Regions from separate parts of the Brevibacillus sp. 7WMA2 genome, predicted to be linked through region 1. Evidence: riboswitches for the same ligand, from Rfam matches in the RefSeq annotation. Region 1 holds a riboswitch; each other region holds the start of a gene.
What was found. Region 1 has a riboswitch for S-adenosylmethionine ahead of GOP56_RS21715 (homoserine O-acetyltransferase MetX). Riboswitches for the same ligand answer to the same signal wherever they lie in the genome.
Positions count from the first base shown of each region.

Region 2: another riboswitch for S-adenosylmethionine. It lies ahead of GOP56_RS00985 (Na+/H+ antiporter NhaC family protein); the one in region 1 lies ahead of GOP56_RS21715 (homoserine O-acetyltransferase MetX).
Region 3: another riboswitch for S-adenosylmethionine. It lies ahead of GOP56_RS02965 (homocysteine synthase); the one in region 1 lies ahead of GOP56_RS21715 (homoserine O-acetyltransferase MetX).
Region 4: another riboswitch for S-adenosylmethionine. It lies ahead of metH (methionine synthase); the one in region 1 lies ahead of GOP56_RS21715 (homoserine O-acetyltransferase MetX).

Region 1 is NZ_CP048799.1:5,027,929-5,036,208, forward strand. It holds gene GOP56_RS21705 (aspartate kinase) at 173-1,411, shown strand; gene GOP56_RS21710 (GNAT family N-acetyltransferase) at 1,592-2,413, shown strand; SAM riboswitch class I at 2,465-2,575, shown strand; gene GOP56_RS21715 (homoserine O-acetyltransferase MetX) at 2,680-3,780, shown strand; gene GOP56_RS21720 (DUF2507 domain-containing protein) at 3,887-4,366, opposite strand; gene GOP56_RS21730 (succinate dehydrogenase cytochrome b558 subunit) at 4,884-5,495, shown strand; gene sdhA (succinate dehydrogenase flavoprotein subunit) at 5,514-7,277, shown strand; gene sdhB (succinate dehydrogenase iron-sulfur subunit) at 7,280-8,029, shown strand; gene GOP56_RS21745 (S8 family serine peptidase) at 8,228-8,280, shown strand, end outside.
Region 2 is NZ_CP048799.1:187,477-195,756, reverse strand. It holds gene GOP56_RS01005 (CPBP family intramembrane glutamic endopeptidase) at 1-576, opposite strand, end outside; gene GOP56_RS01000 (AzlC family ABC transporter permease) at 849-1,550, shown strand; gene GOP56_RS00995 (AzlD domain-containing protein) at 1,547-1,879, shown strand; gene pepT (peptidase T) at 1,979-3,211, opposite strand; SAM riboswitch class I at 3,512-3,617, shown strand; gene GOP56_RS00985 (Na+/H+ antiporter NhaC family protein) at 3,712-5,061, shown strand; gene GOP56_RS00980 (ABC transporter substrate-binding protein) at 5,424-6,383, opposite strand; gene GOP56_RS00975 (FecCD family ABC transporter permease) at 6,472-7,491, opposite strand; gene GOP56_RS00970 (FecCD family ABC transporter permease) at 7,488-8,280, opposite strand, start outside.
Region 3 is NZ_CP048799.1:678,233-686,512, forward strand. It holds gene GOP56_RS02955 (VOC family protein) at 1-270, shown strand, start outside; gene GOP56_RS02960 (hypothetical protein) at 610-951, shown strand; gene GOP56_RS02965 (homocysteine synthase) at 1,051-2,349, opposite strand; SAM riboswitch class I at 2,489-2,596, opposite strand; gene GOP56_RS02970 (NCS2 family permease) at 3,074-4,363, shown strand; gene GOP56_RS02975 (amino acid deaminase/aldolase) at 4,473-5,786, shown strand; gene GOP56_RS02980 (D-arabinono-1,4-lactone oxidase) at 5,783-7,090, shown strand; gene GOP56_RS02985 (dicarboxylate/amino acid:cation symporter) at 7,191-8,280, opposite strand, start outside.
Region 4 is NZ_CP048799.1:81,291-89,570, reverse strand. It holds gene GOP56_RS00460 (bifunctional homocysteine S-methyltransferase/methylenetetrahydrofolate reductase) at 1-1,714, opposite strand, end outside; gene metH (methionine synthase) at 1,743-5,207, opposite strand; SAM riboswitch class I at 5,317-5,416, opposite strand; gene GOP56_RS24275 (YjcZ family sporulation protein) at 5,442-5,738, shown strand; gene GOP56_RS00445 (YjcZ family sporulation protein) at 5,791-5,889, shown strand; gene GOP56_RS00440 (hypothetical protein) at 6,149-6,454, shown strand; T-box leader at 6,509-6,773, shown strand; gene argS (arginine--tRNA ligase) at 6,978-8,280, shown strand, end outside.

The DNA of each region.
Region 1 (8,280 bases):
TTTCCGTGAATCAGGGGAAGGAGGGACCGTGTATGTCCAGTTAGGGCAACGACTAGGTATTCCTTTGTCGTTGCCTTTTTTGTACTTCATTTAGTAAAAAGCTTTCATTATAAATGAATCAAGGAAGGCATATGATCCAGACTAGCAGAATATACCAGAGGAGAGATTCGAAATGGAAATTGTGGTGCAAAAATACGGGGGAACATCCGTAGGCTCTGCGGAGCGTATTCAAGAGGTAGCACAGAGAATTATCCGGTATAAGGATGCCGGATATGCCATGGTGGTTGTGGTATCTGCTATGGGAAAAACAACAGATGTGCTGGTCGATTTAGCAAAGGAATTACATGAGAGCCCACCTGCTCGTGAAATGGATATGCTGCTTGCTACAGGCGAACAGGTTTCCATTGCGTTACTTAGTATGGCCCTACAAAGCAGAGGGTACGAAGCTGTGTCTATGACAGGCTGGCAAGCTGGCATTTTAACGGAAGAGAAGCATGGAAAGGCACGCATTAGTACGATCAACAGTCAACGGATTGAGCAAGAATTACAGCAGGGGAAAATTGTCATCGTAGCAGGGTTTCAAGGAGCTAGCGAAAACGGAGAAATTACAACATTGGGACGGGGCGGGTCTGATACTACAGCGGTAACAATTGCGGCTAGTCTACAGGCTACCTGCTGTGAAATCTATACAGATGTATCAGGGGTATTTACAGCCGATCCGCGCATTGTTTCTCGTGCACAAAAGGTAAGCTCCATTTCATATGATGAGATGCTAGAATTAGCAACTCTAGGAGCTGGTGTCTTGCATCCACGTTCTGTGGAAAGTGCAAAAAAACATCGAGTTCGACTTGTGGTTCGTTCCAGTTTTACAGAAGAAGAGGGAACATTGGTTGAGGAGGAGACAAACATGGAGTTAGGCAAAGTAATCAGCGGAATAGCTCATGACAAAGATGTATCTTCTATAACGGTTATCGGAATGCCTGTAAAAGTAGGCATGTTATCCTTATTATTTAAAGCATTGGCGGACGCTTCAATTAATGTAGATATCATTATTCAAAGCACCTATCATGACAAAGCAAATAATGTGTCATTTACGATCTCCGCTGACGATTTACATAGAACGCTGGAGACCTTGGCGGCTCATCAGGAAGAGTTAGGCTTTGAGCATGTGGAATATGAATCTGGCCTTGCAAAAGTTTCAATTGTAGGAGCTGGTATGATAACCAATCCGGGAGTGGCAGCCGATATGTTTAGTCATTTATCCAGCCAGGATATTCTCATTCGGATGGTATCTACCTCTGATATTAAGGTATCTTGTGTGATCCCGGCAGAAAAAGTGGCGCAAGCTGTAGCTACACTGCATACGGCGTTTGGATTGGATGTTTCTGCCGATGCTGTCGTGCACGCTTAATTTGTTTTAGATAAAACAGAATGTAGAGCGCTTCAAATGGACAGGGATAGGATTGGATTAATCAAGGAGCCTGGTGGAGAGATGTCCACCGGGCTTTATGTGTTTTTTCTGAATTCTATTGACAAATAGTACACTTTTTCAAATAATGGAGAGAAAAACTTTTGGAGAGGGAATTGTCAAATGATCCGAAAACTAACAGAAGCAGATTATGAAGCATTTATGGAATTGGTATCACAAGAGAGAAGCTTGAACTTATTTCTTATTGGTGATGTCGAAAATTTTGGCTTTTCTACCCCTTTTCAAGAGTTATGGGGAGAATGGTCAACAAGTGAACAGACAAAACTCTCCGCGGTACTCCTGCGGTATTATCACTCGTACGTATTTTATGCTTTGGATAGGTTTGATCTCGAAGGGTTCAGTGAAATTATACTTGCTGACAAGAAGCTGGAGGTTTTATCAGGAAAACAAGATTCTTTGCAAGCTTTTGCAAGCCATCTTCCGAAGCATGAGATCAAAACAACCTATTTTGCAGAATTAGAAGATGACTCTCGATTATCTCAGGCTGACATCAAGGGATTTGAGGTGAAAAAAGCCACAGTTCATGATGTCGTAAAAATCGTCAGCCTACGTGATCAGATACAAGAGTTTGGCAGATCTGCTGATGCAGAAGAAGCATTGAAACACACACTGGAAAGCGGTACAGGGAGAACCTATTATGTAGAGGTGAACACAGAAACGGTAGCCTGTGCTTCAACAACAGCCGAGTGTTCGATGGCTGCTATGATTGTTGGTGTTTGTACGCATCCCCTTCATCGTAAGTGGGGATATGCTAGTGCTTGTATGGTAGCGCTGTGCAGGGATGTTTTGGCGGAAGGGCGAAGCTTGTGCTTGTTTTATGATAACCCAGCGGCTGGAGCTATTTATAAACGTTTGGGCTTTCGGGACATTGGAATGTGGACGATGTATCAAATAAAAAGAGAAGAAGCCTTTTCGTTGAAATAGATTGACAATTCTTACTCAAAAGAAGTATGATAAACAGAATTATATAGAAATCTCTTATCAAGAGTGGTGGAGGGACTGGCCCGAAGAAACCCGGCAACCCCGCGAGAAGCGGAGAGGTGCTAAATCCAGCAGGCACACATAAAGTAGTCTGGCAGATAAGAGCGGGTCTAGTCGATACGATCAAACCCCTCTTCTCCGGAAGAGGGGTTTTTTAGCACATAGGTACCTGTACATTAGGGCATCAAGTGGAAATAGGAGGAATTGCATTGAGAAAAGCAACGATTCACAACCTGGCGTTGGAATGTGGCGAGGTGCTCCGTCAAGTGGAAATCGGTTATACAACAAGCGGTACGTACAACTCTGAGCAATCGAATGCAATTTTGGTTTGCCACGCATTAACTGGAGACAGTCAAGCGGTAGGTGATGGTGAAAAGCCAGGCTGGTGGGATGGGCTGATTGGGCCCGGAAAGGCAATTGATACCGATTATTATTACGTGATTTGCACAAACGTCTTAGGTGGCTGTTACGGAACAACAGGTCCTGCAAGTATGAATACGGAGACTAAAGAGCCATATGCAACTCATTTTCCTGTTGTGACGATCCGAGACATGGTACGCGCCCAATACAAGCTCATTGAGCAACTGGGGATTTCTCATCTTTATGCGGTCATTGGCGGTTCGATGGGTGGTATGCAGGTTTATGAGTGGGCGGTTGAATATCCCCAGATGATGGATGTAGTGATCCCAGTAGCTACCTGCGCTCAGTTATCAGCTATGGCCATTGCTTATAATGATGTGGCAAGGCAAGCGATTTGTAATGATCCAGATTGGAATAATGGACATTATTATCCTCAGTTAGGTCCTATTCGCGGCTTGGCAACAGCGCGTATGGTTGGCATGATTACATACCGGACAGCCGAATTATTTGAAGAACGATTTGGCAGGGCCCATCAAGGCACCGTGCATGCCGACTTAGTGGATACTACATTTGAAGTGGAAAGCTATTTACGTTATCAAGGCGATAAGCTCGTGCAGCGCTTTGATGCAAATAGCTATCTCTATCTCCTAAAAGCAATGGATACACACGATATTGGTAGGGGAAGAGAGGGGATTGAAAACGCATTGTCACGTATCAAAGCCAAGGTAGTCTGTATAGCTATTTCCAACGATTTGTTGTATCCAATTCCTCATCAGCTTTGGCTATCCTCTACGTTAAAACAACAGGGGAAGGATGTTGATTTTTTTGCAATTGACTCCGTATTTGGACATGATGGTTTTTTAGTTGAAATGGATAAAATGGCTCAGCTAGTAGGGCCTTATTTTCCTGTCACAGTGAAAGAGCAACAAACCTCACAATTGATTGGATAACCAGCTTATCAGATGTTGAAGAGAAAGCAGACAGGTAGGAAACCATGACAATGACAACTAGTAACGATGAAACGAATATAAGAGCTCTGCACGTAAAAACAGGTTGTTACCCTGAGATAACAACCTGAATGTGTGCAGTTGGTTCTTTTTTTTTGTCCTTTCCCAGAAGAGTGAGTGTGGCATTTGACTCACGCTCTAACCACTTGCCAATCGATCCGGCAATAAAGCCTGTCTCAAACTGTAGGGTGCGTTCTAGTCGGTTTGTAGTCTGCATAGTAAGATGAGGATGAGTCAGGAGATATTCAATTTGTCTAGCTGTACACAAGGTTAATTCCAGCTTTCCTAAGCCGAGCTGGATGAAGGCTAATATCAGATCTTCCGCTGCATGTATATGATAGGTCTCGCCTATCTCTTTCCCCATCCAATAAAGAATAGGAGCTTCGCAATCTCCCAGTAATTCCTGAGTGACTACATTTCGAAAAAAGAGATGACCGGCAAAAGGCATGTTCATTTGTTGCATGCGCTGACAATCATATACTGAAAACTCAGGTAAAAGCTGCTGTAGGATATCAGTAGCTTGTCTCACTCTAGCTCGTCCTCCTTTTGTGCATGATTTCTATTCTATGAGAGAAAAAAACAATTATGCTAAGACTAGGAAAATGATAGGAGTAAATGAGGGGTGAGTCAGAGTATATCTAATAGATACGTGGTCATAATAAGAATAAATAACAAGAAAAGCTAGGAATGATATAGATTACAATTAATCTAAGAATGTATTAAGTCTATTCAATTGCTTGACGCTACTAAGAGGTAGGAGTACAATTGGTTTTGGTCACATAATTTCCAATCTTTATTCTTTATTTAGACACATCTCGTTTGCGCCCGCGGTTTTTTATGCGTTGGATTGACAGACTTTTAAAACCATTTCGCAAACTGGAAACATTTTGTGTTTCCCTATTGAGGGATTGGTTTTTCGTGAATAGAGGATGTTCTTCCAAAGTGGAAGCGGAGCGGAACATGTGTCTTGCTTGAGCCTGCATGGTGATGGCATAGGTATTGTAAGATAACATTTTCCACACATCAATGAAGGGGGGACCCAAGGCATGGCAAGTAAGAAAAACTTCGCTTTGCACAAGCTTCACACTCTACTCGGGTTGTTTCCGATCGGGTTGTTTTTACTGTTCCATTTAACGGCGAACTTTCAAGCAACCAAAGGGCCGGAAGCATTTAACGAAGCGGTTGGCCTAATTGAAAAGGCACCGTTCTTATTGTTTTTGGAATTTGCATTCATTTATCTCCCACTGTTGTTCCACGCCATTTACGGTCTATATCTCGCATTTCAAGCAAAACCGAACAATGGCAACTACTCGTTTTTCCGCAATCAAATGTATCTCTGGCAGCGTATTACAGGTGTTTTCACGCTGATTTTCATAGCGTGGCATGTATGGCAAACACGTATTGTCAAAGCACTTGGTACTGCCGAAATTAACTATGACCTCATGCATGATATTTTTACTAACCCAGTAATGATAGCGTTTTACGCTGTAGGTGTTCTATCCGCTGTGTTCCACCTTTGCAATGGTGTATGGTCGTTCTTAGTGCATTGGGGCATTACAGTAGGGCCACGTTCACAACGTATGGCAACTTATTTCACCATGATCCTGTTCGTAGCATTATCCTACGTAGGCTTGCGTGCCGTATTCGCATTCGTGTAAGAGAAGGGGGAATAAAACATGGCGAAGGGTAAATTAATTATTGTCGGCGGTGGCCTAGCTGGACTAATGGCGACAATTAAAGCAGCAGAAAAAGGGGTAGCCGTAGAACTTTTTTCCCTAGTTCCGGTTAAGCGCTCTCACTCAGTCTGTGCGCAGGGCGGTATTAATGGAGCTGTTAATACCAAAGGGGAAGGCGACTCTACTTGGGAGCACTTTGATGACACGATTTATGGCGGTGACTTCCTAGCGAACCAACCACCAGTAAAAGCAATGTGTGATGCAGCACCTGGAATCATTTATATGCTAGACCGTATGGGAGTTATGTTCAACCGTACTCCGGAAGGATTGCTAGACTTCCGTCGCTTTGGGGGAACGAAGCATCACCGTACTGCATTTGCTGGAGCAACGACAGGACAGCAATTACTATATGCACTAGATGAGCAAGTACGCCGTTATGAGACGGAAGGACTTGTGAAAAAATATGAGTACTGGGATTTCCTCGGTGCCGTTCTTGATGATGCGGGTGTCTGTCGTGGGATAACTGCACAGAGCATGCGTTCAGGTGAAATTAAAGCCTTCCATGCGGATGCAGTTATCATGGCGACTGGTGGCCCTGGTATTATCTTTGGTAAATCTACTAACTCTATTATTAACACAGGTACAGCGGCATCTGCGTTGTATCAACAGGGTGTTATTTACGCAAACGGAGAATTTATCCAAATTCACCCAACTGCTATTCCTGGCGATGATAAACTACGCCTCATGTCTGAATCAGCTCGTGGAGAAGGTGGCCGCATTTGGACGTATAAAGATGGGAAACCATGGTACTTCTTAGAGGAGAAATATCCTGCATACGGAAACCTCGTACCACGCGACATTGCGACTCGTGAAATTTTCCATGTCTGTGTAGATATGAAATTGGGTATCAACGGCGAAAACATGGTGTATTTGGATCTGTCTCATAAGGATCCAAAGGAATTGGATGTAAAACTAGGCGGTATCATTGAAATTTATGAAAAATTTGTTGGGGAAGATCCACGAAAAGTACCAATGCGCATATTCCCAGCAGTTCACTATTCCATGGGCGGTATGTGGGTAGATTACAACCAAATGACAAATATCCCGGGTCTATTTGCTGCAGGTGAGTGCGATTATTCTCAACATGGCGGTAATCGTCTGGGTGCGAACTCGCTGTTGTCTGCTATTTATGGTGGTATGGTTGCTGGTCCAAATGCAATCAATTACATCAACTCGTTGGATAAGCTCTCAGATGATCTTCCAAGTAGCTTATTTGACAGCTATTCCAAGCAAGAACAAGAGAAATACGACAACATCTTAAAAATGGACGGTACAGAAAATGCGTACGTAATCCATAAAGAGTTGGGCGAGTGGATGACTGATAACGTAACAGTGGTTCGCTACAACGATCGATTGCAAAAAACAGATGATAAGATTTTGGAGCTCATGGAGCGCTACAAAAACATCAATATTCAAGATACACAGCAATGGAGCAACTCTGGAGCGCAGTTTACACGTCATTTGTGGAACATGCTTGTTCTAGCTCGTGCTGTTACAATTAGTGCCCTACAACGTGATGAAAGTCGCGGCGCACACTACAAGCCTGAATTCCCTGAGCGTGATGATGAACGCTTCATGAAAACGACGATGGCGAAGTATAATCCAGAAACAACAGCGCCAGAAATCTATTATGAGGATATAGACGTTTCCTTAATCAAACCACGTAAGCGTGACTATACCAGTGATAAAAAAGGAGGGAAATGATCATGGCTGATCGTTTAATCCATCTGATCGTTACCCGACAAGACACACCTGATTCCACGCCTTATAAAGAAGAGTTTAAAATTCCATATCGTCCAAATATGAACGTAATTTCAGCGTTAATGGAAATTCAACGCAACCCGGTTAACTCGCAAGGCCAGAAGACTAAACCGGTCATTTGGGAATCTAACTGTTTAGAAGAGGTGTGCGGTGCTTGCTCGATGGTCATTAACGGAAAACCACGCCAAGCCTGTTCCGCTCTCATTGATAAGTTAGAACAACCAGTGCGTATCGAGCCGATGAAAACGTTCTCTGTACAACGCGATTTAACTGTAGATCGCAGCCGCATGTTCGATGCTTTAAAACGGGTGAAAGCATGGATTCCGATCGATGGTACCCATGATTTAGGACCAGGACCACGAATGGCGGAAGTAGATCGCCAATGGGCATACGAACTATCTAAATGTATGACCTGCGGTGTGTGTTTAGAAGCATGTCCGAACGTAAATGATAAATCACCATTTATTGGTGCATTTGCTATTTCTCAGGTGCGTCTATTTAATGAGCATCCGACAGGAAAAATGAACAAGCATGAGCGTTTAGATTCCTTGATGGAGGAGGGCGGAATTAGCTACTGCGGTAACTCGCAAAACTGCGTACAGTCTTGCCCGAAAGGCATCCCGCTTACTACTTCCATTGCTCATATGAATAAAGAGACCACGAAGCATGCTATTAAATCCTTCTTCTTCTCGTAAGAAGATACCTTCTTCCCTTTTTATACGACATGAATTCAGAAAAAGCCTTCTCGATAGTGAGAGGGCTTTTTTTTATTTTGAAAAAATTGGTAGTATGCTTTCCTTCCCTTGTAATGGTACGGGTGTATACCCATAAGCTTCCTTTGGCAAACTGATGAAGATACTACATGAAGAATTTTCACCAGGAGGGGGCTGCGTATGAAGAAACAAATGATCAAAGTGCTTTGTACCGGTGCAGTTGTACCGTTGCT
Region 2 (8,280 bases), 510 kb from region 1:
AAACAGCAGTATTGTGACAATAAAATTTCCATCTTCATTATAGCCATTTAAGTAGAACGGATAATGAAATAGTGCCCATACTATAGAGGTTCCCAAAATTGCTCTCTTACTTCCATACGTTTCCGTTAGCTTGGGTTGTAGGTATCCTCTCCATCCAATTTCTTCACCGAATGCAAAAATCGCCATTGAGATCAGCATGGCTGGGCTCCAAAATGCTTTTGTCATGTAACCAACATACTCAAATACTGTAAAATGAGCAGCTCCGGTGTTTAAAAAAGCAGCCGTTGGGAGCGCAATATAACCGATTCCCCAAGCCACTAAAAAGCTGATAAGAATTGGTAAACCTGAGACCCCCGCTAGAATGTACCACTTCCAATTCCCAAGCTTTCCGATTCCAGTGGATCGAATTGTAGCTTTACGTTCTGAAAAAAATAGAAGCATTAGCCCTAATACCAGCATAGGCGATAATTGAACGAGCCCGATCAGCAAATAAATCTTTGTAACATTAGCAAACAAGGTCAATCCAAGAACCAGAGTACTATAAACAATCGCGGCTTTTATTCCTTTTATTTTCATGATGAATCCTTCCTTTCCAGCTCTACGAACATGATTCATCATAAATAGAAATTCTCAAGAATTTATAAAGGAAGAACAAAACGTTCATAGCTTTACTAATTTTTTATATAATTGTTGCTAATTTTCAATATACTTGATAAAATGTAATTTTTAACAAAACCACAATGTTGTTTTAATATTTTTTAAAGTCACAACCTCCCTTCCATAGATAAGGGGGAAAATACTGCAAAGGAGTGGTTACACTGGAGATGAATATAGGAAGAGAAACCAGGATGAAGGAAGCTAATGCCCCTACATTCGGCCAAGGCGTTAAGGATTGTATCCCTACCTTGTTGGGCTACATTAGTATTGGATTAGCAGCTGGAGTAATTGGTGTCTCTTCTCACTTGAGCATTTTAGAAATTACTTTATTATCGGCTTTGGTATATGCCGGGTCAGCTCAATTTATCATTTGTGCCCTATTAGCAGCGAATAGTCCCTACTCAGCCATTATTGTAACTACTTTTATTGTAAATCTACGCAACTTTTTATTAAGCGCAACTCTAGCTCCCTCCTTCACCAAATATTCTTTATTCAAAAACATCGGAATCGGCGCACTGGTTACAGATGAGTCCTTCGGTGTTGCTATCAATAAGATTACAAAGGGAGAGCAGATAAACGATCGCTGGATGAATGGTCTAAATCTTACCGCTTATATCATTTGGATCTTATCGTGCATGCTAAGAGCTATTCTTGGGAAATGGATTACGAATCCGATGGTATTTGGATTGGATTTTGCTTTAACAGCAATGTTTGTAGCCTTACTTGTCCTGCAATTGCAATCTATGGAGCCTTCAAAGCTCAAGCATTCTCTCAGTCTTGTTGTATATATGATCATAGCTATGCTGGTTTTATCCTTTCTGGTCCCTTCACACGTTGCAGTCATTTTAGCGACGGTTATTGTAGCTACTATTGGGGTGGTGACTGATAAATGAGCCTTAATCTATCCATTCTTCTTCTCATACTCGGTTGTACATTTGTAACAGTAATTCCGCGTATTCTGCCATTTTTAGTGGTCCGTAACTTACAATTGCCTGCCCCTGTACTTAAATGGCTTTCTTTTATACCTATTTGTATTCTCACAGCCCTCGTTGTGGAGAGTGTCATTGATAAAAGCAGTGATTCAATCGGAGTGAATTGGCTAACACTCATTGCGATAGTTCCTACTCTATTATTAGCTTTGCGGACGAAAAGCCTTGCCATTACTGTCATTTTCGGCGTTATTTTGATGGGATTACTAAGATTATGTAGTACATATTTATAAACAAAATCCCCTTTGCTCAACAATAACGAATCCATGCGTGCATGGAACTTCATAATTGTTGACTCCAAGGGGATTTGATTTCTTTTTAGCTTGCTTTCATCATGCTTTTTCTTCAAACAACCGAGCTATCTCGATAATAACCTGAACAGCTTTTTCCATATTATCTACAGAAACATATTCGAATTTACCGTGATAATTTTCCCCACCAGTAAAAATATTTGGCGTTGGCAGACCCATATATGATAATTGAGAGCCATCCGTACCACCTCGGATCGGGCTGATTACCGGCTCGATATTGAGGTTTTTCATCGCTTCATAGGCAATGTCAACAACTTCCTTAACCGGTTCAATTTTATCGCGCATGTTGTAGTATTGATCATTGAGTTCAAAGCTGATATTTTCTTCGCCGTATTTCTCTTGCATCTTTTTCACGATGCTTGTTACTTTCTCTTTTTTGGCATGAAAATGATCTTTATCAAAATCTCTAATAATGTATTGAGATTTACTTTGTTCGACATCACCGTTTATTGAGCTAAGATGGTAAAAGCCCTCATAGCCCTCTGTGTACTCTGGCGCCTCTTCTTCAGGAAGTTGTGCATGGAATTCCATTGCTAGCTTACTAGCGTTTAGCATTTTATTTTTGGCTGTTCCAGGATGCGTGCTAACTCCCTTAAAAGTAAGCTTGAGTTCTGCGGCGTTAAAGCTTTCATACTCCAAGCCACCTAGTGGCCCTCCGTCCATTGTGTACGCAAATTTCGCACCAAAAGCTGCCACATCAAAATGAGCCGGCCCTCTACTGATTTCTTCGTCAGGAGTGAACGCCACCCTAATTTTCCCATGTTTAATTTCCGGATGCTTTAGCAAATAATCCATGGCGGTCATAATTTCAGTGATACCCGCTTTATCATCTGCTCCAAGCAAGGTTGTCCCATCGGTCGTAATCAATGTGTGACCCTTGTAGGACGGTAGCTCTGGAAATAATTCCGGTGATAAAACAACGCCCCGTTCCTTATTTAGCGTAATGGCTTTACCGTCAAAATTTTCGTGAACCTGCGGATTAACATTTTTGCCTGTAAAATCCGTGGCAGTATCTAGATGGGATAAAAAGCCGATTACGGGAACCTGCTTATCCGTATTTGTAGGGAGTGTCGCCATGACATATCCATTTGCATCCATCGTAACCTCTGAAAGTCCCATCGCCTTTAGTTCTTCAACTAGCAATTTACCCAGCTCTAGCTGACCTGGTGTAGACGGAACTGTCTGACTCTGTGCATTGGATTGTGTATCAATCTGTACATATCTTGTAAAACGCTCTATGATATCCTGCTTCACTCAAATTCACTCCCTTTTTCATTACATCTTTTTTTATTATACCGTTTGATGGGCGATATTTCCATTTGCTACTCCTATTGCTAACCTATCAACTGGAATCGGGGATTACCGGCTTACCTACAAGTACAAGCATTCCTATATGCGGAGTAGTCTTTCTTAAGAATCTATTGATGATAAAAAATGGAGCTAGGCTGTAGTATCCTCGGCATAATTTAAGTTTCACTAAAAAATATTTGACATTTTTCTCAGAAAAGAGTAAAGTAGAAAAAGCTTAAGCATCCGAGAATAAAATATGAAACCTTCTTATCAAGAGAGGCGGAGGGACTGGCCCTTTGATGCCTCGGCAGCGGACTCGTATTTAGAGTGCTGTGCCAAATCCAGCAAGCATGTGCTTGAAAGATGAGAAGAGTGATTCTTATCCCATATAAGACCTCTTCTCACGAGAAGAGGTCTTCTTCATTTTTTCTCAGAAAAAGGTAGAAATAGAGAGGGTGTTATTGATGAATCAGACAAAAGGAAGTGCGTTGGCTTTATTGCCTCTTGGTATATTTTTAGCACTATTTATTGGCTCTGGAATTATTACTGGAGATTTTTATCAGCTACCTATCATTGTTGCTATTTTGATCGCGAGTACGGTGGCATTAGTCATGAACCGAAAAGACAGTTTTACCACAAAGGTAGAACGATTTGCTAAAGGAGCAGGCAATCCAAATATCGTTATTATGTTATTAATTTTTGTATTAGCTGGTGCGTTTTCTCAAACAGCTAAAGGTATGGGTAGTGTTGAAGCTACCGTAAACCTAGCCCTTTCCGTTTTGCCTCAGGGTCTTCTAGTTGTTGGTTTATTTGTAATCGGATCATTTATTTCACTAGCAATGGGGACATCCATGGGAACTATTGCTGCATTAGCTCCAATTGCCGTAGGAATCAGCCAACAGACTGATATCTCTGTTGCATTCACAATGGCTACTGTTGTCGGAGGAGCTATGTTCGGAGATAATTTATCATTTATTTCGGATACGACAATTGCCGCAGTACGCACGCAAGGAACAGAAATGAAAGATAAATTCAAAACCAACTTTTTAATTGTATTACCAGCGGCCATTTTAACTTGCATCCTATTAATCGTGCTTACATTAGGAAGTCATACAAATATTACAGTTGGAACCTTCAATTGGGTCAAAGTGTTACCTTATGCAGGAGTGCTGCTTGCGGCCTTGCTTGGCTGGAATGTACTTGTGGTTCTAATGGGAGGAACTGTTTTATCAGGTGTCATCGGAATGATAGATGGAAGCTACACACTTGCCACTTTCTTCAAAAATGTGACACTAGGGATTAGTGGAATGATGGAGCTTGTATTGCTAACCATGCTCATTGGTGGAATGATTGAGATTATTCAACATAATGGCGGGATTCAATATCTATTACATGTATTGACGCGTAATATTCGCTCAAAAAAAGGCGCAGAATTTGGTATTGCTGGTCTTGTGAGCCTGACAAATATGTGCACAGCTAATAATACAATCGCTATCCTTTTCGCAGGTCCGCTTGCTAAAAATATTTCAGATCAATATGAAATCGATCCAAGAAAATCTGCAAGCTTACTAGATTTATTTTCGTGCAGCGTACAAGGGATCATTCCTTACGGGGCTCAAATGTTAACAGCAGCAGGATTTGCTGCACTCTCACCAATCGAACTATTGCCATTTGCTTTTTATCCATTGCTAGTTGCTGTTTGCGGTATCGTGTCAATCGTGATTAACTTTCCACGTTTTTCATCGAATGCCAAAAAAGCTAGTATCATAAAACCACTGAATGAGAAAGAAGAAGCTATATTCAAGACATCCTAGTGGTTATTCACCTTGCATCACTAGCAACTCACACGAGTTATGCTACTTATTTCAAAATATCGTTATAATAAATGTCAGGAAAACGAAATACGTAGAATGAAAAAAGCGGTAGGTATAACCTACTGCTTTTTCTATTGGTCATTTTTATCCTTAGCTATCAATCTAAGCGTTTATGTATCTTCGCCGAAACAAAACTAATAAGACCTATCATCTTTTGATTCACTATCTATCTTCCTTCATTCTTGTTGTTCTCACAACAGTTCTTTCATGGTGAAACGTAAAAAGCTACCTTCCATAAAGAAAAGGTAGCTTTACGTTCTAGCACATATTTTTATCGTGCTTCATTGAATGAAATAAACTCTTTAGTTCTTTTTTTTTAAAACAAGATCACGAACCATTTCAATCGCTTTCTCTTTTCCAAGCGGGAAGGTTCCAAGAGACCATGTAGGGTTGTCTAGCATATAAACATGTCCATTTTTAACCGCTTTTAGCTTACCCCAAAGCTCTGATTTCTGCATATCATCCAGCTTTTTCTGTGCCACAGCGAGATTGCTACCGTATAATCCTAAGAAAATATAGTCTGGATCAAACTTATACAGATTTTCAAGCGATACGATTTCTACAAGCTTTTCTTTCGGAGCTCCTTCTGCCATAGGCAAGCCTAAATCAGTAAATAAAACATCTCCTAAAAGCGCCTTACCATAGATACGATATTGGGAAGCGTTTGTTACATATAGAGCAAAGGTTGCATCCTTCGATTGCTTTTTAATTTCATCCCCAATTTGTTTCGCTTTTGCATCATATTGAGCAAGCCATTCGTTCATTTCTTTTTCTTTGCCTAAAATACTTGCCATTTCCGGGAATCTTTCACGCCAAGTGTAAAAGTCTCCTTCCAGTTGAACGGTTGGTGCAATTTGCGTAAGCTGATCGTAAAGCTTTTCAGTGCGGTTGCTTGTAAGAATCAAATCCGGTTGTAAGGCCATTACGTCTTCTACTTTAACTGAACTAGTTTCAACTAACGCTACTCCGTCAAGCTTCCCTTTTAAATAATCCGGCAAATCAGGGCCTGAAGTAGACATCACAGGCTTGATCCCCATAATTAATAATTCTTCGGTTGCATAAGCAAGGTCAACAACACGTTTTGGATGTACAGGAATTTTCACTTCTCCGCGGGAGGTTTTTACCGTTTTAAACTCAGTGTCCCCTGCTTGTTGGGATGCTCCTTCCTGCTTACTTGCTACTGAAGCCGATTCCTTCTGGCTGCAACCTGCAAAAACAAACAATAGTACAAAAATAATCATTACATTCATGAAACGTTTCATAGATTGATCTCCTTTTTTATCTATAAGCACAAGATGTGCCCTACGAGTTACTACAAAAAACCCCAAAGAATATTATATTAGTAGCTTGTTAGGTTTTCGTTTTCATTAAAAGATAGATGAAATAGGGCGCCCCAAGAACAGAGATTACGATACCAACTGGAACTTCTGTACGCGTTAGTATATTACGTGCTACTAAATCGGCCAACAATAGCAGTAATGCCCCCACAAGCGTAGCAGTAGGGATGAGAAATTGATGCTTCGGTCCAACCAGTTTGCGGGCGATATGTGGTGCAACCAGTCCGATAAACCCAATACCTCCACCAGCCGCAACGCAAGCTCCAGCAAGTCCGGCACTCACAAAAATTAATTTTCCACGCTCTCGTTCTACTCTCATTCCAACACCAGTTGCTAATTCATCGCCTAGATTAAGTACATTCAGATATCGAGCTTTCCATATCGCATACGGAACAAGAATGAGAATCCATGGAAGTATGGCAATAACAAAGGTCCAACTGGTTCCCCACAGGCTACCTGCAAGCCAGACTGTAGCATACATAAAATTTGCAAAAGCAAGCTTTAATGACACAACAGTATTTATCGCACCGATTCCAGCCGAAACTGCTATCCCTACAAGAATTAAGCGAATTGGAGTAATCCCTCGCTTCCACGCAAGCATAAAGATAAGCAATGAGGTAACACCGGCTCCTATTAAAGCAACTATCGGAATCATCATAACAGGCAGAACATTCTTAATATTCTTTGTTTCAAATGCAAAATACATGAACAGCACTACAGCCAATCCAGCTCCTGCGTTAATCCCCAAAATACCCGGGTCTGCCAATGCATTTCGAGATAAGCCCTGTAAAATTACACCAGAAACCGCGAGTCCACTGCCAATGAGCAAAGCAATGACCAAACGTGGCATGCGAAACTGAAAGAGTACCGTTTCTTGCTGACGCGTTCCACCATTTAAAAACGTCTCCCATACTTCCAATGGGGAAATAGGAATTGAACCTGAATTCAAGCTAATTAAGATTACTGTAACAATCATCGCAACAAGCAATCCCATGATGAGAGGCGCGCGTCTGTATAAAATTGATTGCATCATAAACTCCTTCCTTCCCTACGAGCCATATACAGGAAGAACGGTACACCAATAACAGCTGTAACAGTACCAATTGGTGTTTCATATGGCGAGTTGAACCATCTTGCTGCAATATCTGCAAAGGTAACAAGTACACCACCAAATACTGCCGAACAAGGTATGATCAACCGATAATCAACACCAACAATCGAACGCATGATATGGGGAATAATCAATCCTACAAACCCAACTCCCCCTGCAACAGATACTGCTGCCCCTGTCATGAACAATACGATTATCGTGCAGCATGTCTTAATCAACATGGTTCGTTGCCCAAGTCCAATAGCTACGTCTTCACCAAAACTAAGAACCGTTACATAGCGTGACAGCATAATCGACAATAGAAGGCAAACGACACTTACTGGCAAAATCATGCCAATCGCATCCCATCGCACCATTGTTAAGCCGCCCGCTGCAAAAAAGCTCATATCCTGAGCGATTTTAAAATAAATGGCTAGCCCAGTTGATAAAGCACCAAATAGAGTGCTTACCGCTGTACCAGCCAAAACAAGCTTAACTGGTGACATCCCTCCTGGTGACAGCGCACTGATTGCGTAAACAACCATGACCCCAACCGCAGCTCCACTAAAAGAAAAAATAACCATTTCAAAATAATTAATTGCTGGGAAGAGAATCATAGCGATCGCAATCGCCAGACCTGATCCTTGTGACAGGCCCATAATGGAAGGAGTTGCTAATGGATTACGAGTGATTCCCTGCATAATTGATCCAGATACCGCAAGGCAAGCGCCG
Region 3 (8,280 bases), 1.0 Mb from region 1:
TGGGAGGCTGAACAAATTCCGGGTAAACCATGGAAACTAGTAGGTATGGGGTTTGGAGAAGGCCATGCAGAGTTAGTTTTGAAAAATAACCCTGAATTACATTTCATAGAGCCAGAGATTTTTGTAGAAGATGTCACTGCATTCTATGAAGAGTGGAAAGACGATCCTTCCATTCAGTGGATTCGTCCGCCATTTTCCAATTCATTAGGTGGTCATGTAGCTATTATGGAGGCGCCGGATGGCAATGTATTTGTATTAATCGGGAAGTAGGCTGATAAATATGATACAATGGGAGGAATGTAACTTTTATTGATCATAAAAACATGGGGGGAGAGAGTGATTGAACTTTATTGGAAAACACTCGCTAAATCTATTGCTGCTGATTGTCGGGCCTACATTTTTCCTGAATCTATTTATTAAGGAAGGCACTGCAAAAAATATCATTAGTGTCGTTAGTTTCCTACTAGTGTTGCTTGTCGTTATTTGTGGAAGAAGATATCAAAAGAAGAATTCAGAATAACGGAAAAGATGTGATAAACCCCTTCTTTCTCGGTTCTTATGTGTGACCTTTCTACATACATTGTTGTCAGAACGAAAGGAGAGGGGCACATGGAAGCTACAATTGCTCGGTATTTTGCGATCAAACAACAGCAAAAAGAGTTAGAAGAGGAGCTGGCAGAGCTACGACGAATTCTGTTGGCTGTTTATCCAAAACCGTGTGAGATTGAGATAGGAGACTACCGTCTGAAAATTAGTCAACAAGAGAAGAAAGAGTTTAATGAGGAACACCTGCTTAAAGCCGTAGAAGATCCACAAATATGGAGGCTGATGTCCAAGGTGGATGTGGCAAAAATAAACAGCCTACTTAAGCTAGGTGTCATAAAAGAAGAAACACTCGCAGATACGTACACGGTGAAGCAGACCGCATATGTTCAGGTATCGAAAAAGTAAGCGATGAGCCAAAAGCCAAATTTACATCTTACATATAGAAAAAGGCGTGCGACTGGCAACAGTGAAGCACGCCTTTTTACATCCTACACGATTCTCAGCTTACACTTGTACAGCTTCCACAGCTTTTTGAATAGCCTGCTCTACATCCTGCAAAATATCTTCAATTGCCTCTGTACCTACGGAAAGACGAATCATCCCAGGGGTCACCCCGGCCTTAGCTTGTTCTCCTGGGGTAAGTTGGAGATGAGTAGTACTAGCTGGATGAATGATCAATGATTTGGAGTCTCCTACATTAGCCAAATGCGAGAACAATTGAACAGATTCAATTACTTTTTTGCCAGCTTCTACTCCACCTTTGATTCCAAAAGTCAACAAAGCCCCCTGACCATCTGGTAAATAGCGTTGACTAAGTTCGTAGGTAGGTGAGCTAGCAAGCCCTGGGTAGCTCACCCACTCTACATCGTTGTGTTGTTCTAAATATTGAGCAACAGCAAGTGCATTTTGACTATGCCGTTCCATCCGCAGGTGGAGAGTCTCTAGACCTTGTAAGAATAAAAAGGAGTTAAAAGGAGATAAGGTAGCTCCTACATCTCGCTGTAGCTGCACACGAGCTTTTACGATATAAGCAGCATCGCCAACCGCCTCTGTATATACAATTCCATTGTAGGTAGGGTCTGGAGTGGAGAGCCCAGGGAACTTGCCGTTACTCCAATCGAAATGACCGGAGTCTACGATAATTCCCCCGATAGATGTGCCGTGACCGCCAATAAATTTAGTAGCAGAATGGATAACGATATCTGCCCCATGTTCAATCGGTCGGCACAAAATAGGGGAGGCAAAGGTATTATCCACAAGGAGCGGTAATCCATATTCATGAGCTATGGTAGCAATAGCGTTTAGATCGGCAACCTGCATTTGAGGATTTCCGATCGTTTCGCAGAAAATCGCCTTGGTTTTGTCCGTAATCTTTGAACGGAAATTGTCTGGGTTGGATTGGTCAACAAAATGAACGGTAATTCCAAGCTTTGCAAAGGTATGGGCAAATAAATTGTAGGTTCCCCCATATAAACTGCTAGAGGAGATGATTTCATCACCGGCTTGTGCAATATTTAATAAGGCAAATGTAATGGCGGCTTGACCAGATGCAGTTGCAAGTGCCCCAATACCGCCTTCTAATAGGGCGACACGTTTCTCAAATACATCCTGGGTTGGATTCATGATGCGGGTATAAATGTTCCCAGGCTCCTGTAACGCGAATAGATTGGCTGCATGGCTGGTGTCACGAAACTCATAGGAGGATGTTTGATAGATGGGGACGGCAAGAGCGCCGGTAGTTGGGTCTGCCTCCTGACCTCCGTGAAGAGCTAGTGTTTCTCTTTTCCAATTGAGGTTTGACATAAAAAAACCACTCCTTTTCCATGTAAAGTAAGGTGATTCTCTTGGTTTCAATGGTGGCGCAGTAGAGAGGGAAGACAGGCTTCTCATAGCAAAAAGCCCTCCTCTGAGTAGAGGAAGGCTGCGTTACTAATTTCGCATACATTCATCTCTCAGAACCTTGCAGATTCTGCAGGATTTAGCACCATGAACACTATGTTCCGGTTGCCGGGCTTCGTCGGGCCAGTCCCTCCACCACTCTTGATGAAAATAAAAGTTTGTTTTATTGTAAGGAGCTTGGAATGATAAGTCAATAATATTTTGTGCATTCTGAAAAAATAGCGGAATCAAATTCAGTTTCCGTTTATGATAACTATTGAAATCATCTTGTTTTAACTTGATTAAACTTCTAAAAATTTAGCTACATATCGACAGCAAAACAGATTTATTTACAGGATACATGAAGTGAATAATCATGAATAAAAATACAAATAAGTATAATTATACATAATAAGATGCATAACTTGTATAGCAGCTTGCTTTTTGGAGGGTAAAATAGAAGTAGCTGGAAACATGAAAACCTACATACAAGCATAACTGCCTTTTTTATGTGCACATTTTTACATTTTCCTATTTACTCTTTTTCGTTCTTTTTGCTACTATAGGGAAAGGTGTCTTGCCCCAATTTTTGGGGTGAATTGGCACGGGTGGGCCGAGGGGTTGTTTTGCTTAAAGAAGGGAACCGATATTGTACTCATTTTTTCGTAAAAGATTTGATGTAAAAGGTCATCAAACAACGGTTCGCAACGAAATTTTGGCTGGTTTAACCACGTTTTTCACCGCTGTCTACATCATTGCCGTGAATTCAATGATCTTATCGGATGCAGGTATACCATTGGAAGCAGGTATTGTTGCCACGATCGTTATCTCCTTCATAGGATGCTTGATCATGGGTTTTTGGGCGAATGCTCCTGTAGCACTTGTTCCTGGTATGGGCATTAATGCGTTTTTCTCCTATACGATTGTTAAATCTATGGGATTATCATGGGAGAGCGCTTTGGCAGTTGTATTCATGTCAGGTGTTTTATTTATCGTGATTGCTTTTACACCGGTTGCCAAAATCTTAGCGAAAAGCATTCCACTGTCTCTAAAAGAAGGAATGACGGTTGGAATTGGGTTGTTTCTTACCTTTATTGGTTTGCAAAAAGGCGGCTTAATCGTACCTAATCCATCTACATTTATTGCTTTAGGCGATCTGGGCGATACGAAGGTAGTATTGGGATTGGTCAGCTTGGTAATTGCCGTTGTGCTATTTTTACGCAATGTAAAAGGTAGCTTTTTAATCAGTATTATTGTAAATACGCTGATTGCTATTGCCCTTGGTACGGTAGGTGGTACAAGTCAGGCAAGTGATTTCTCGTTCTCGACATACCTCACTGTCTTTGGAGCATTTTCGTTTGACGGCATAGTTACTACTGGATTTTGGCTGGCTGTGTTTCCGCTAACCATGGTGATTGTTTTTGAAAATATGGGGCTTTTGCACAGCATGGTTCCAGAAAGTAAATTTGCTCGTACTTTTCAAGCAAACTCCATTTCAGCTATGCTTTCTGGATTGTTTGGTACGAGTCCAACTGTGTCTTCAGCGGAAAGTTCTGCAGGAATTGCCGCTGGCGGGAAAACAGGGATTACAGCAATTACGGTAGGAATTCTGTTCTTGATCTCAATCTTTTGCATTCCTGTCATTCGTTACGTGCCGGATACAGCGATTGCTCCTATCTTAATTCTAGTTGGTAGCCTAATGATGCAAAGTGTCAATCAGATTAAGTTCTCCGACATGTCAGAAGGCTTGCCAGCGTTCTTGATCATTGTGCTGATTCCCTTTACAGCGAGTATTGCAGATGGAATTGCTTTCGGATTTATGGCGTATCCAATTGTTAAACTGGCGATGGGCAGACGAAAAGAAATTCCCTTGCCGCTTTTAATCATTTCGTTTATGTTTTTCCTATATTTTGTGTTGCTAGCATTGCAGCTTCATTAAGGTAAAAGGCAGCCATTTTCTCTTTTGAGAGGATGGCTGCTTTTTTGCATACGGGCATGAAAAGTATGAATGAAGGAATGCAGAATGGATATGGAACGGCTAGTCACTGTTGCTAGATGGAGCAAGCATTTTTCTTTTTTTACTAGTTTTAGACGCTTGCGTGACTGAATATACTGAAGAGAAATACATTCCAATCTATGAAACAGTAAAGAAGGTGAGATTTCTGTACGAGACGACGAGCAGATATCGCTATTACAGAGAAGCTTTGGCGAACCTATCTATGCCGTTTGCCTATATTGACCTTGATTTGTTGGATCAGAATATGGCTGAAATTGTAGCTAGGAGCAATGGTAAACGTATACGAATTGCCAGTAAGTCAATTCGTTCTATTCCTATGCTCCGATATATTTTAGATTATGATCCTTTGATCCAGGGCATCATGTGTTTTACAGCATCAGAAGCATTGTTTTTGTGGGAGAACGGATTTCATAATCTGCTACTTGGTTACCCTGTGGTGGACAGATCTTCGCTACTTACGATAGCACGAGCTGTACAGCAGGGCGCACAAATTACATTAATGGTCGATTCATTGGAGCATATTAACTTGGCGGAGGAGGTGGCCAAACAAGTAAGTACGCCCTTGTTGCTTTGTGTGGAGATGGATGCCTCTGACTCATTTTTGGGCTTGCATATTGGTGTATACCGCTCATCCTTACGTACATTCGAGCAAGTGATGCAGATGGTTGAAAGAATTGGATCGAGTCCTTGGCTTGTGTTGGATGGAATCATGAGCTATGAGGCGCAAATTGCTGGTGTTGGTGATAATATGCCAGGGCACGGTTTCAAAAATGGGGTTATCTCTTATCTAAAAAAACGTTCTATACGCGTAGTGAGGGAAAAGCGGAAACGTGTAGATGACGAATTACAACGACAGCATATTTCGCTCCGCTTTTTTAATGGTGGCGGTACCGGAAGTATGAGCTCTACTTGCTACGAGAATGCAGTGACAGAAGTAACGGTAGGCTCTGGTTTTTACGCTCCTGCCTTATTTGATTACTACAAAGAATTTCATTTCCAGCCAGCCGCGGGGTTTGCTGTTGAGATAGTGCGACAGCCTAGATTCAATATCTATACTTGTATGGGGGGCGGGTATGTGGCCTCTGGAGCGATAGGGAAAGAAAAACTGCCCCTCCCATATTTGCCACCACAGGCTGCGTTATTGCGCTTGGAAGGAGCAGGAGAGGTCCAAACGCCTGTACGTTATGAAGGCGATCAAAAGCTTGCAATTGGAGATCCCATCTTTTTTCGGCATAGTAAGGCAGGAGAATTATGTGAACGCTTTCCAACACTACACTTGCTACGGAAAGGGAAAAGGATAGGGGAGGCCATAACGTATCGGGGAGAGGGCAGGTGTTTTCTATGAGAACAGTAGCAATGCAACCATGGAAGAATTGGGCAGGATTAGCTACTAGCACACCACAGCAAGCGATTTATCCATCCTGCTTGGAGGAAGTGGTAGAAGTTGTAAAAAAAGCTAGTCAACAGGGAAAAACGATTCGTGTAGTCGGCTCAGGGCATTCCTTTCCTGCGCTTGTAGAAACAGATCAAATTCTTCTATCATTAGATGATTTACAAGGTGTACTATCAATTGATGAAAAGGAACAAACAGCAACTGTGTGGGCAGGGACAAAGCTCAGGCTTTTGGGAGAAATGCTATACGAGCGAGGCTATTCGCAAGAGAATTTAGGAGATATTAATGCCCAGTCCATTGGCGGAGCGATTAGTACAGGAACACATGGTACGGGGATTCGGTTCGGAAGTGTTTCCACACAAGTAGTTGGTTTAACTGTAGTAACCGCTCAGGGTGATTTGTTGGAATGCTCCGAAAGCTCTCATCCTGAACTTTTTCGTGCATTGCAAATCTCTCTTGGCGCACTCGGGATCATTGTCAAAGTGAAGATACGTGTGCTTCCTACGTACAACATTTATTATAAGAGCAGACGGATGAATTTAAACGACTGTTTAAAAAATTTGACCAGCTTTACTGATCGTCATCGTCATTTCGAATTTTACTGGTTTGTGTATACAGATATGGTACAAGCAAAATTCATGCAAATTACTCAAGAGCCGGCTACTAGAAATAGTGCTTGGAATCAGTTTAAAAAAATAGGTATAGAAAATGGTCTATTCTGGCTTTTATCAGAGGGATGTCGTTTATTTCCTCAGTTGTGTGCACCCGTAAGTAAACTTTCCGCAAGAGCTGTTCCTGATATGGAGGAGGTGGGGGCTAGTCATAAATTGTTTGCTACTCCACGCTGGGTTCGATTTAGTGAGATGGAGTATAGTGTGCCTGCTGATAAAATGCAAGAGGTAGTTCAAGAGATCAGAGAATGCATACAAAAGCATCGTTTTGCTGTCCACTTTCCGATTGAATGTAGGTATGTGAAAGGAGATGAAATCTGGCTTAGCCCGGCTTACAAGCGAGATTCTGCGTATATTGCGGTGCATATGTATAAAGGAATGCCCTATAAGGCGTATTTTCAGGAAATGGAGCGTATTTTTCTCAAATATGATGGGAGGCCGCATTGGGGGAAGTTGCATGAATTAACAGCTACTGATTTACAAGAGAGATTACCCATGTGGAGTCAGTTTATCGCAATTCGCAAAGAGCTGGACCCGAATGGATTATTTCTAAATCCCTACTTGTCACGGCTGTTTGGAGTATAATAGTTATCCATCGAAAAAAGCGTTCGTGATCCTGTAGAGGAGGAGAGAACGCTTTTTCGATAGAAGAGATAGGTTGACTCTTGGGCTTTTAACAATTGAATTACGAGGCGATAGTAGAATCTGAATGAGAAGCCATCGTAGGATGGAATTCTTTCTCCGATTTGGAAACCACTACAGTAGCAACACCGTTACCAATTAAATTAGTGACAGCCCGCGCTTCAGACATGAACCGGTCTACACCTATTAATAATGCGATTCCTTCAACTGGAATCATAGGAAAAGCAGCTAGAGTGGCAGCAAGTGTAATTAAACCAGAGCCTGTAACACCGGCAGCACCTTTTGAAGTGAGCATCAGCACAGCCAATAGAGTAATTTCCTGCCAGATTGTAAGGTCGATACCATAAGCTTGCGCAATGAAGATGGCTCCCATTGACAGGTATATGGAGGTTCCGTCAAGGTTAAAGGAATACCCGGTTGGGACCACTAGACCTACTACGGATTTGGAGCAACCATACGCTTCAAGCTTGCGCATCATGCCGGGTAGGGCAGATTCTGAAGAAGAGGTACCAACAACCAATAAAATTTCTTCCTTAATATAACGGATAAAGGAGAAGATATTAAATTTGTAGGCTTTTGCGATAAGACCTAATACTACGATGATAAAACAGCACATAGTTAGGTAAACAGAGCTCATCAGAAGGCCTAGGTTAATCAAAGATTTGATACCAAAATTACCGATTGTGTAGGCCATTGCTCCAAATGCTGCGATTGGAGAGAGGCGCATGATCATGTTAACAACGCCGAAGAATCCTTGTGCCAGCTTCTCGAATAACTGTAGAACGGGCTTCGCCTGCGACCCCATTGCCGTTAATGAAATGCCGAACAGAACCGCAAAGAATAAAATAGGAAGTAATTCGCCTTTTGCCATAGCACCTACTACATTGTCTGGAACAATATTAATAAGGAAGTCTAAAAAGCTACCACTTTCCGTTGCAGATGAGGTGTATTTTGAAATATCTGTGCTAGCAGCTTTTGATGTATCAATGCCCACGCCTGGCTTTATGATGTTAACGACAAAAATTCCGATCGTAAGTGCTAGTGTTGTTACAATTTCAAAGTAGAGCAAGGCCTTTCCGCCTATTCTGCCTACCTTTTTCATGTCTCCCATACCAGCAATACCATGAACGATT
Region 4 (8,280 bases), 400 kb from region 1:
CCATACGATTCCCTTCCTGACGAGCGGCTTCACCTGTAAATAGCTTCATTTGTTCTAATGCATATGGGGACAGCTTGATACCAGGTACCTCGTTATGCAAAAACTCTGCATTACGCGAGCTCGTTAACGGCATGATGCCAATAAAGATAGGTACACGAATATGCTTCGTGGCTTCATATATTTGTACAATGGTCTCGGCATCATAAACAGGCTGCGTCATAATGTAATCGGCTCCAGCCTCAACCTTCTTTTCTAAACGAGCCACAGCTGCATCCAAGTGGCGCACATGTGGATTAAATGCTGCCCCGACAATAAACTGAGCATGCTGCTTCAATTGTTTGCCCGAAAACGCATAGCCTTGATTTAACTGTTTTACCATACGGATTAAATCAAATGAGCTCACATCATAGACAGAACTAGCACCCGGCAAATCTCCAAAGCGTGAAGGATCGCCCGTAATAACTAGTACCTGGTCAATACCCAGTGCGTGAAGACCCATTAAATGTGATTGCTGTCCAATCAGATTTCGGTCGCGGCAGGCAATGTGAAGTAGCGGCTCGATTCCTAATCGCTTCATCATGGCTCCTAAAGCCATATTGCTCATACGAACTGTTGCTAGTGAGTTATCTGCTAGCGTTATTGCATTAGCACCGGCATCATGTAAAGCACAACAGCCCTGTAAGAAATCTTCTGTATGCAGATCCTTAGGCGGATCGAATTCAACGATAATCGTAGGATGGTGCTTTACTTCTTCGATAATACTTGGCTGAAGACGTTTTTGGACGGCCTGCACCTCAATTCTCTCCGAGTGAATAGGAGCGGGTGGATTCACCCGTGGCAGCGGTTTGCGCCCTGCCAATTTTTCTGCAATTGCTCTGGTATGTTCTGGCGTTGTACCACAACACCCCCCAATTAGTCTTACACCCTGTTCATGTAAGCGCAAAGCACTTTCCGCAAAGTAGTCTGGAGATGATTTGTAAGAAAGGGTTCCATCAGCCATGCCAAGACGGCCTGCATTGGGGAATGCAGAGAGAAAAACATCATCTGGACACACTGTAGCTTCGAAGGAACGCAGGATCTCTGCCGGTCCCAAGCGACAATTGAGTCCTATTACGTCCGCTCCTGCATCCTTAATCTGCTGGAAGGCATACGTCAACGAATGCCCATCACGCGTGGTACCTACTTCCAAAGTAGCAAGCTGGGCTATGATGGGTAGCTCTGTAAGAGGACGTATCACCTCCAGCGCTAGCAATAATTCATCAACATCCAAGAACGTTTCCAGCAAAATTCCGTCTACACCTGCATGCAAAAGAGAAGTAGCTTGCTCTTCGAACTGGTCTTTAAATTGGTCGATTTGCTTAGTGCGGACACGTCCAGCAATAATTGAACCCATCGCTCCAACTACGAAAGCATCATCTCCGACCGCTTCCCTCGCAAGGGTCACCGCGGCTCGATTCATCCGCGTAACCTTACTTTCTAGGCCATATCGGGACAAGCTATCCCGATTAGCCCCAAATGTATTCGTCTCAATCAGCCGTGCTCCCGCTTCATAATAAGCGGTATGTACGTTGCGGATTATCTGTGGATTACTTAAACATAACTCTTCGTAACTAACGCCAATCGGAACTCCCTGCTCGTATAGCTGAGTAGCCATCGCTCCGTCACCCACTAGTACGTGCTGTGTGAGATAAGCCCGCAAATCTCGGTTTCCCATTGAGACTCCCCCTTTTCGTCGTTTATGATCACACTTCCACTCCAACTGGTGGAGTCGCATTAAAATAACGGGCTTCAGGATGAGCAAATACCATGGCTGACACGGATGCTTCAGGGTCCATCATGAAGCCTTCTGTTAGTTGAATTCCGATGTCTTGTGGCGACAACAGCTTAAAGAGTTTTTCTTGATCTTCTAAATCCGGGCAAGCAGGATATCCAAACGATACGCGGATTCCCTGATAACGCGCCCCAAAACGTTCTAGCATAGTCATATCTGCTGGGTCTGGAAAGCCCCATGAATCGCGAATAACATGATGAATTCGTTCGGCAAACGCTTCTGCTAGCTCTAGGGCGACTGCTTGCAGGACATGAGAACGTAAATAGTCCCCTTTTTCTTTCCATTCCTGCGCTAAATTTCTTACTCCCCTTCCGGCTGTAACTGTCAAGAAAGCTACGTAATCCATCTCATTCGTTTCCACAGGCCGTAAAAAATCAGCGAGACAAAGATGAGGAGCTTGCGGTTGACGCGGGAAAGTAAAACGTTCTAACAGCTTTGAATGATCGTTTGGATCATAGATCAGGATGTCATTGCCAAAAGATTGAGCCGGAAAGAATTGATACATTCCATTCGCCTGCAAAATCTGACTACGGATCGCTTCATTTAGCAAATCATCTACGATTTCATATAATTCGGTCGCTTTCTTGTCGCCTGATTCGATTAATTTATCGACGTTGCCCTTGATACCAAGATGCTTTCCAAGCAGCATACGTAAATTAACGTAAGGACGCAGATGGTTAATCGGATAGTTGCGCAAGACATGGCGCTCCAAATCAGGTGCAACATAGACCGGTGTTGTAATGCTTGTCGCAGAGCGATTCATTTCCGGCTGTGGAATAACAACTGATTCGCTAGCTTTTTCTTCTATTTGAGCCTGATTGACTGTCGCTTGCGCTTGTAATTCCTCTACCAGCTTCAGTCGAGCTTGCGGATCATGCAATTTATTAGCTAGGTTCAGGCCATCCATCGCATCTTTTGCGAATAAAACGATGCCTTCATATTCAGGAGCAATTCGATTTGTTGTAAATTTACGCGTGAGCGCCGCTCCTCCAACCATCAGCGGTACATCAATGCCAGAGCTTCGCAAATCCTGCGCGGTAATCACCATCTGCTGCGCTGATTTTACTAATAAACCTGAAAGACCAATGGCATCTGGTTTTTCCTGATGACAAGCAGCAATCAACTGCTCTGGTGCAACTTTAATCCCTAAATTAACTACCTCATAGCCATTATTGGATAAAATGATCTCCACTAGGTTTTTACCGATATCGTGGACATCCCCTTTAACCGTAGCTAACAAGATTTTTCCTTTTACGGTTGATTCAGACTTTTCCATATGCGGTTCCAAAAAGGCAACTGACGCCTTCATGACCTCTGCACTCTGTAGCACTTCTGCTACAATCAATTGGTTCCCGTTAAACAGGCGACCAACCTCTTCCATCCCTTTCATAAGTGGACCATTAATAATATCAAGCGGAACATATTTTTCCAAAGCGAGGGTTAAATCTGGGATTAATCCGTCCTTCGAGCCTTCCACCACATAATTAGCTAAACGTTCTTCTAACGTTAGATTGGATACCTCTTTTACAACCTCTTTCTTTTTCTGCCGATAAAAATCAGTAAACGTTGCTAAGGTTTCATCGTTTGTATGAAATAACAAGTCCTCTGCCAGCTTGCGTTCCTCTTCAGAAATCGAAGCATAACGTTCTATCTTTTCGGTGTTAACAATCGCGTAATCAAGCCCGGCTACTGTTGTGTGATATAAAAAGACCGCATTTAAAACCTCACGACCTGCCGGGGGTAATCCAAAGGAAACATTGCTCACACCCAGAATTTGTTTACATAATGGAAAATGTTGTTTAATAAGGCGGATACCTTCTATCGTTTCCTGCGCTGAACCAATGTATTGCTCATCGCCTGTTCCTACCGGAAATACAAGAGCATCAAAAATAATGTCCTGCGGATTAATTCCAAACTGATTTACCAACAAATCGTAGGAACGTGTAGCTACCTCCAGCTTACGTTCACGAGTGATTGCCATTCCCGTTTCATCAATGGTCCCGACAACCACAGCCGCTCCATATTTATGAATCAGTGGTACAACCTCTTCAAAACGATCTAGTCCATCTTCTAGATTAATCGAATTAATGATTGCCTTCCCCTGAGAATATTTCAAGCCCAGCTCCACTACCTTTTTATCCGTGGAATCGATCATCAACGGTGCTTTTACCTTTCTGCTTACGTATGGAAGAAATTTCTCCATATCCTCGTACTCATCACGGTCAGGGTCTGCTAAACAAATATCTATAACAGCGGCTCCTCGTTTTACCTGTGCCCGTGCTATGTCTGATCCTTCCTCGAATTGACCAGCAGCAATCAAGTCACGGAACTTCTTTGATCCAATAACGTTGGTACGTTCCCCTACAAAAATGGGGCGATTGTCGTCCTCAACATAGAGCACCTCAATGCCTGATACAGCAGTTGCATGAGACTTTTTATTTTCTCGTGGTGTAATCCCTTGCAATGCTTCGTGTAGCGCTCGAATATGCTCGGGTGTGGTACCACAACAACCACCCGCTACGTTAAGCCATCCCTTTTCCGCAAATGCTTTCATTTTCATCGCTAACCCCTGCGGTGACTCGTGATAGTGACCATTCTCATCAGGTAAACCTGCATTAGGATAACAACTGATTCCACACAAGGCCAGATCAGATAAGGTTCGTAAATGATCACGCATGAACTCCGGACCTGTCGCGCAATTCAGACCAATCGTGATCGGTTTGAGATGTTCAATCGATACATAAAAAGCCTCGATGTTTTGGCCTGCCAGAGTCGTGCCCATCGGTTCGATTGTTCCAGAAATCATGATAGGCAGCTCATAGCCAAGCTCCTGAAATGCCTGACGTATGCCAATGCCGCCAGCTTTTACGTTCAATGTGTCCTGTGAGGTTTCCACCAGTAATAAATCTACCCCACCTTCCATCAATGCTTTAGTCTGACAATAGTACGCATGAATTAATTGCTCAAATGTAACGCCCCCTGTTAACGAAAGGGTTTTCGTAGTGGGCCCCATAGAGCCTGCTACATAACGTGGCCACGACTCCGTGCTAAATTCATCTGCTACTTCTTTAGCAATACGTGCAGCCGCCAGATTAAGTTCATAATCTCGATCTGCTATGTCATACTCAGCCAAAACAACATCAGTTGCTCCAAATGTGTTTGTTTCCACAATGTCAGCACCTGCTTCAAAATAGGTAGCATGAATATGCCGGATGACATCTGGTCTTGTTACATTCAATAGTTCGTTGCAGCCTTCATATTCCTCACCGCCAAAATCGTCCGCTGTGAGATTAGCCTGCTGTAGCATCGTTCCCATTGCACCATCGAGTATCAATATTTTTCGTGCTAGCTGCTCTTGCAATGTTGGTTTGTTCATCCCCTATATCCCTCCGTAATCTCCATTAGACTTGGCAAATAAAAAAATCCCCTTCCTGCCTGAAAGCAAGAAGAGGATTACTAATGTTCGTTAAGTAGGAACTTACCCCCTCTTATCTTTCAAGGCAAACAGCCCTGCTGGAATTGGCACCTGATCTATCGGTTGCCGAGGCATCTTCGGGCCAGTCCCTCCGCCTCTCTAGATAAGAGAAATCATATTTAGTTAAATGTCCATATGACGTTTTGTTCGTCTTTTGAATACAGGTATCTTAACATTCAGATATTATTGGCGTCAATGGATTATCTGCCAATCTTTTATTTTTTTGTAGTCTGCTGCCCAAATTTTGCTTCCCTTAGGCATAAGCCCACACCAGATAGACAGATATGTATAGACTGTAGAATAACAAAGCGAAGGAGGAATTGCCAGATGAGTACATCGTTTTGCGGTAACTGGGGAGGCGGAAGTTTTAGCTTCATTCTAGTGTTGTTCATTCTGCTGGTAATCATAAGCTGCAGCTGCTGCGATAACTAGCAACCGTGTAGCGACACCTTCAAACATATAACCTTTAAGGAGGAATTCTTTCATGAGTACATCTTACTGCGGAAATTTCTTCGGTGATAATTTCAGCTTCATTTTAGTGCTGTTCATCCTACTGGTCATCATTTCTTGCGGCTGCTGCTAAAATATAAGAAGCTCTTTCACCGGCAAACCTGAATTCGATTACGCTCTTTTTTATCTGCGCCCACCTCTACATGATTCTACAATGTTTCATACCTCCATAAGGAAACCCAAAAACATTACTCAGGTTTGTACACTCACCAATATAGGAGAGGGGAAGGGGCAGGCACATGCCCCTTTCATCTCTTATCCATTCTTTCCTTCGCTTGTAGAAATAATGGCCCTCTGCTAGGATAAAAAGGAAGATAGATGGAGGGTTTTTTATGGAAAACAATCTAGCCTATTTACATACATCTGTGTTTCAGGCCTCATTGATTCCAGTAAAGGTACTAGAAGAGACGGACTTTGAAATCTACACTGTCGTAAAACATCATGAGAGTGAACAGCACTATTTGCATGACCAAATTCACCACCATGATCTTATGACAGGCGGTAATCATGAAACCTATGAATACTATCTTCCTTTATCAACCGGTCAAGCCATGGGTCTTTTATTTGGTAGGGAAGCATATCATTCCCTTACCAAATCTTATTTTGCACAATGGGATCAGCAAAATAAGAGCCACTGATAAACCTTGCTTGCTAGAATGTCTTTTGTTGGGTATACTAGACGCTATATAGCCATGTACTCGATGATGAGGAGAGTAATGATGGTTCGTGCTACTAGCGAGTCAGGATTGGTGGAAGCCTGATAGAACGTCCATGATGAAGCGCACCTCGGAGACGCAGCTTGAATCTTGTCTATTGACAATGTATAGAGCTTGCCGGGTTTGCCCGTTACAGCTATCAAGCAGGTTTTTTCCAATTACGATCATTTATTGGTCTAATTGAAAAGAACAAGAAGAGTGGTACCGCGGGAGTATGATAAAATAACCTCTCGTCTCTTTACGGATTGATTTTTACTGATATCTATCCAAAAGAGACGGGGGGTTTTTTTGCTGTTGTTGCTTTGAACATCGTATGCTGTGTCTAATCAAAGCGCTCTGTGCTTGTATACCTATGGTTATATTTATGTTGTATCCCACTTTTCCACGGAATGATTACATATTCCCTGAAAGTTTAGGTTGATTAAAAAGAAAGGATGAAATAAACATGAATTACAAACAACTAGTAGCTGAACAAATCTCTGCTGCTCTAACTGAAATGGGCGTAGAGGATTTTTCCTGCGAACGTGTCCTTGGCATGCTCGAAACTCCTCCTAACCCACAAATGGGTGATTTAGCCTTCCCTTGCTTCCAATTAGCTAAAGCTCTACGCAAAGCACCACCAATGATTGCAACGGAGCTAGCTTCTAAGATTTCTCTGCCTTTCTTACAGGATGTACAGGTGACAAATGCATATATCAATCTGTTTTATGATCAAACCAGCGTTATAACCGCTTGTATTAAAACGATTCTAGAGCAAGGGTCTGCATATGGCGCGACTACTGCTGGTGCTGGTAAAAAGGTACCAATCGACTTATCTTCTCCAAACATTGCTAAACCCTTCTCGATGGGGCATTTGCGCTCAACCGTTATCGGGAATGCACTTGCAAACATCATGGAAAAGCATGGCTATCAGCCAGTTCGCATCAATCACTTAGGGGACTGGGGTACACAATTTGGTAAACTGATTGTTGCCTATAAAAAATGGGGCGATGAAGATAAAGTAAAAGCTGAGCCTATTAAAGAATTGCTCAAGCTGTATGTACACTTCCATGAAGAAGTAGAAAACGATCCAACACTGGAAGATCAAGGCCGTGAATGGTTCAAGAAATTAGAGGACGGCGATCAAGAAGCCCAGCAATTATGGCAATGGTTCCGCGACGAATCCTTACAAGAATTTAAAAAGATCTATGAATTAATGGGTGTATCCTTTGACTCCTTCAATGGAGAAGCATTCTACAATAATCAAATGGATCGCGTTGTTGATTTATTAGAGGAAAAAGGATTGTTAACAGAATCCGAAGGCGCAATGGTTGTATCTCTGGATGAGTACGACATGCCTCCTTGCTTAATTAAAAAACGTGACGGTGCTACCCTTTACGCAACCCGCGACCTAGCTGCTGCTTTGTATCGCCATGAGCAATATGATTTTGGAAAAGCATTATATGTGGTTGGCGGAGAACAACGCCTGCATTTCCAACAGCTATTTAAAGTCTTGCTAAAAATGGGCTATGACTGGGCTAACAATATGCATCACATTCCATTTGGCATGATGTTAAAAGATGGTAAAAAAATGTCCACCCGCAAAGGGAAAGTCGTTCTGTTGGAAGAAGTATTGTCCCAAGCAATCGCAGACGTATTAAAAGTAATCCAAGACAAAAATCCTTCTCTTGCAAATAAAGAACAGGTTGCTCGCCAAGTTGGTGTAGGTGCCGTTATCTTCCATGACTTGAAAAATTATCGTTTAAACG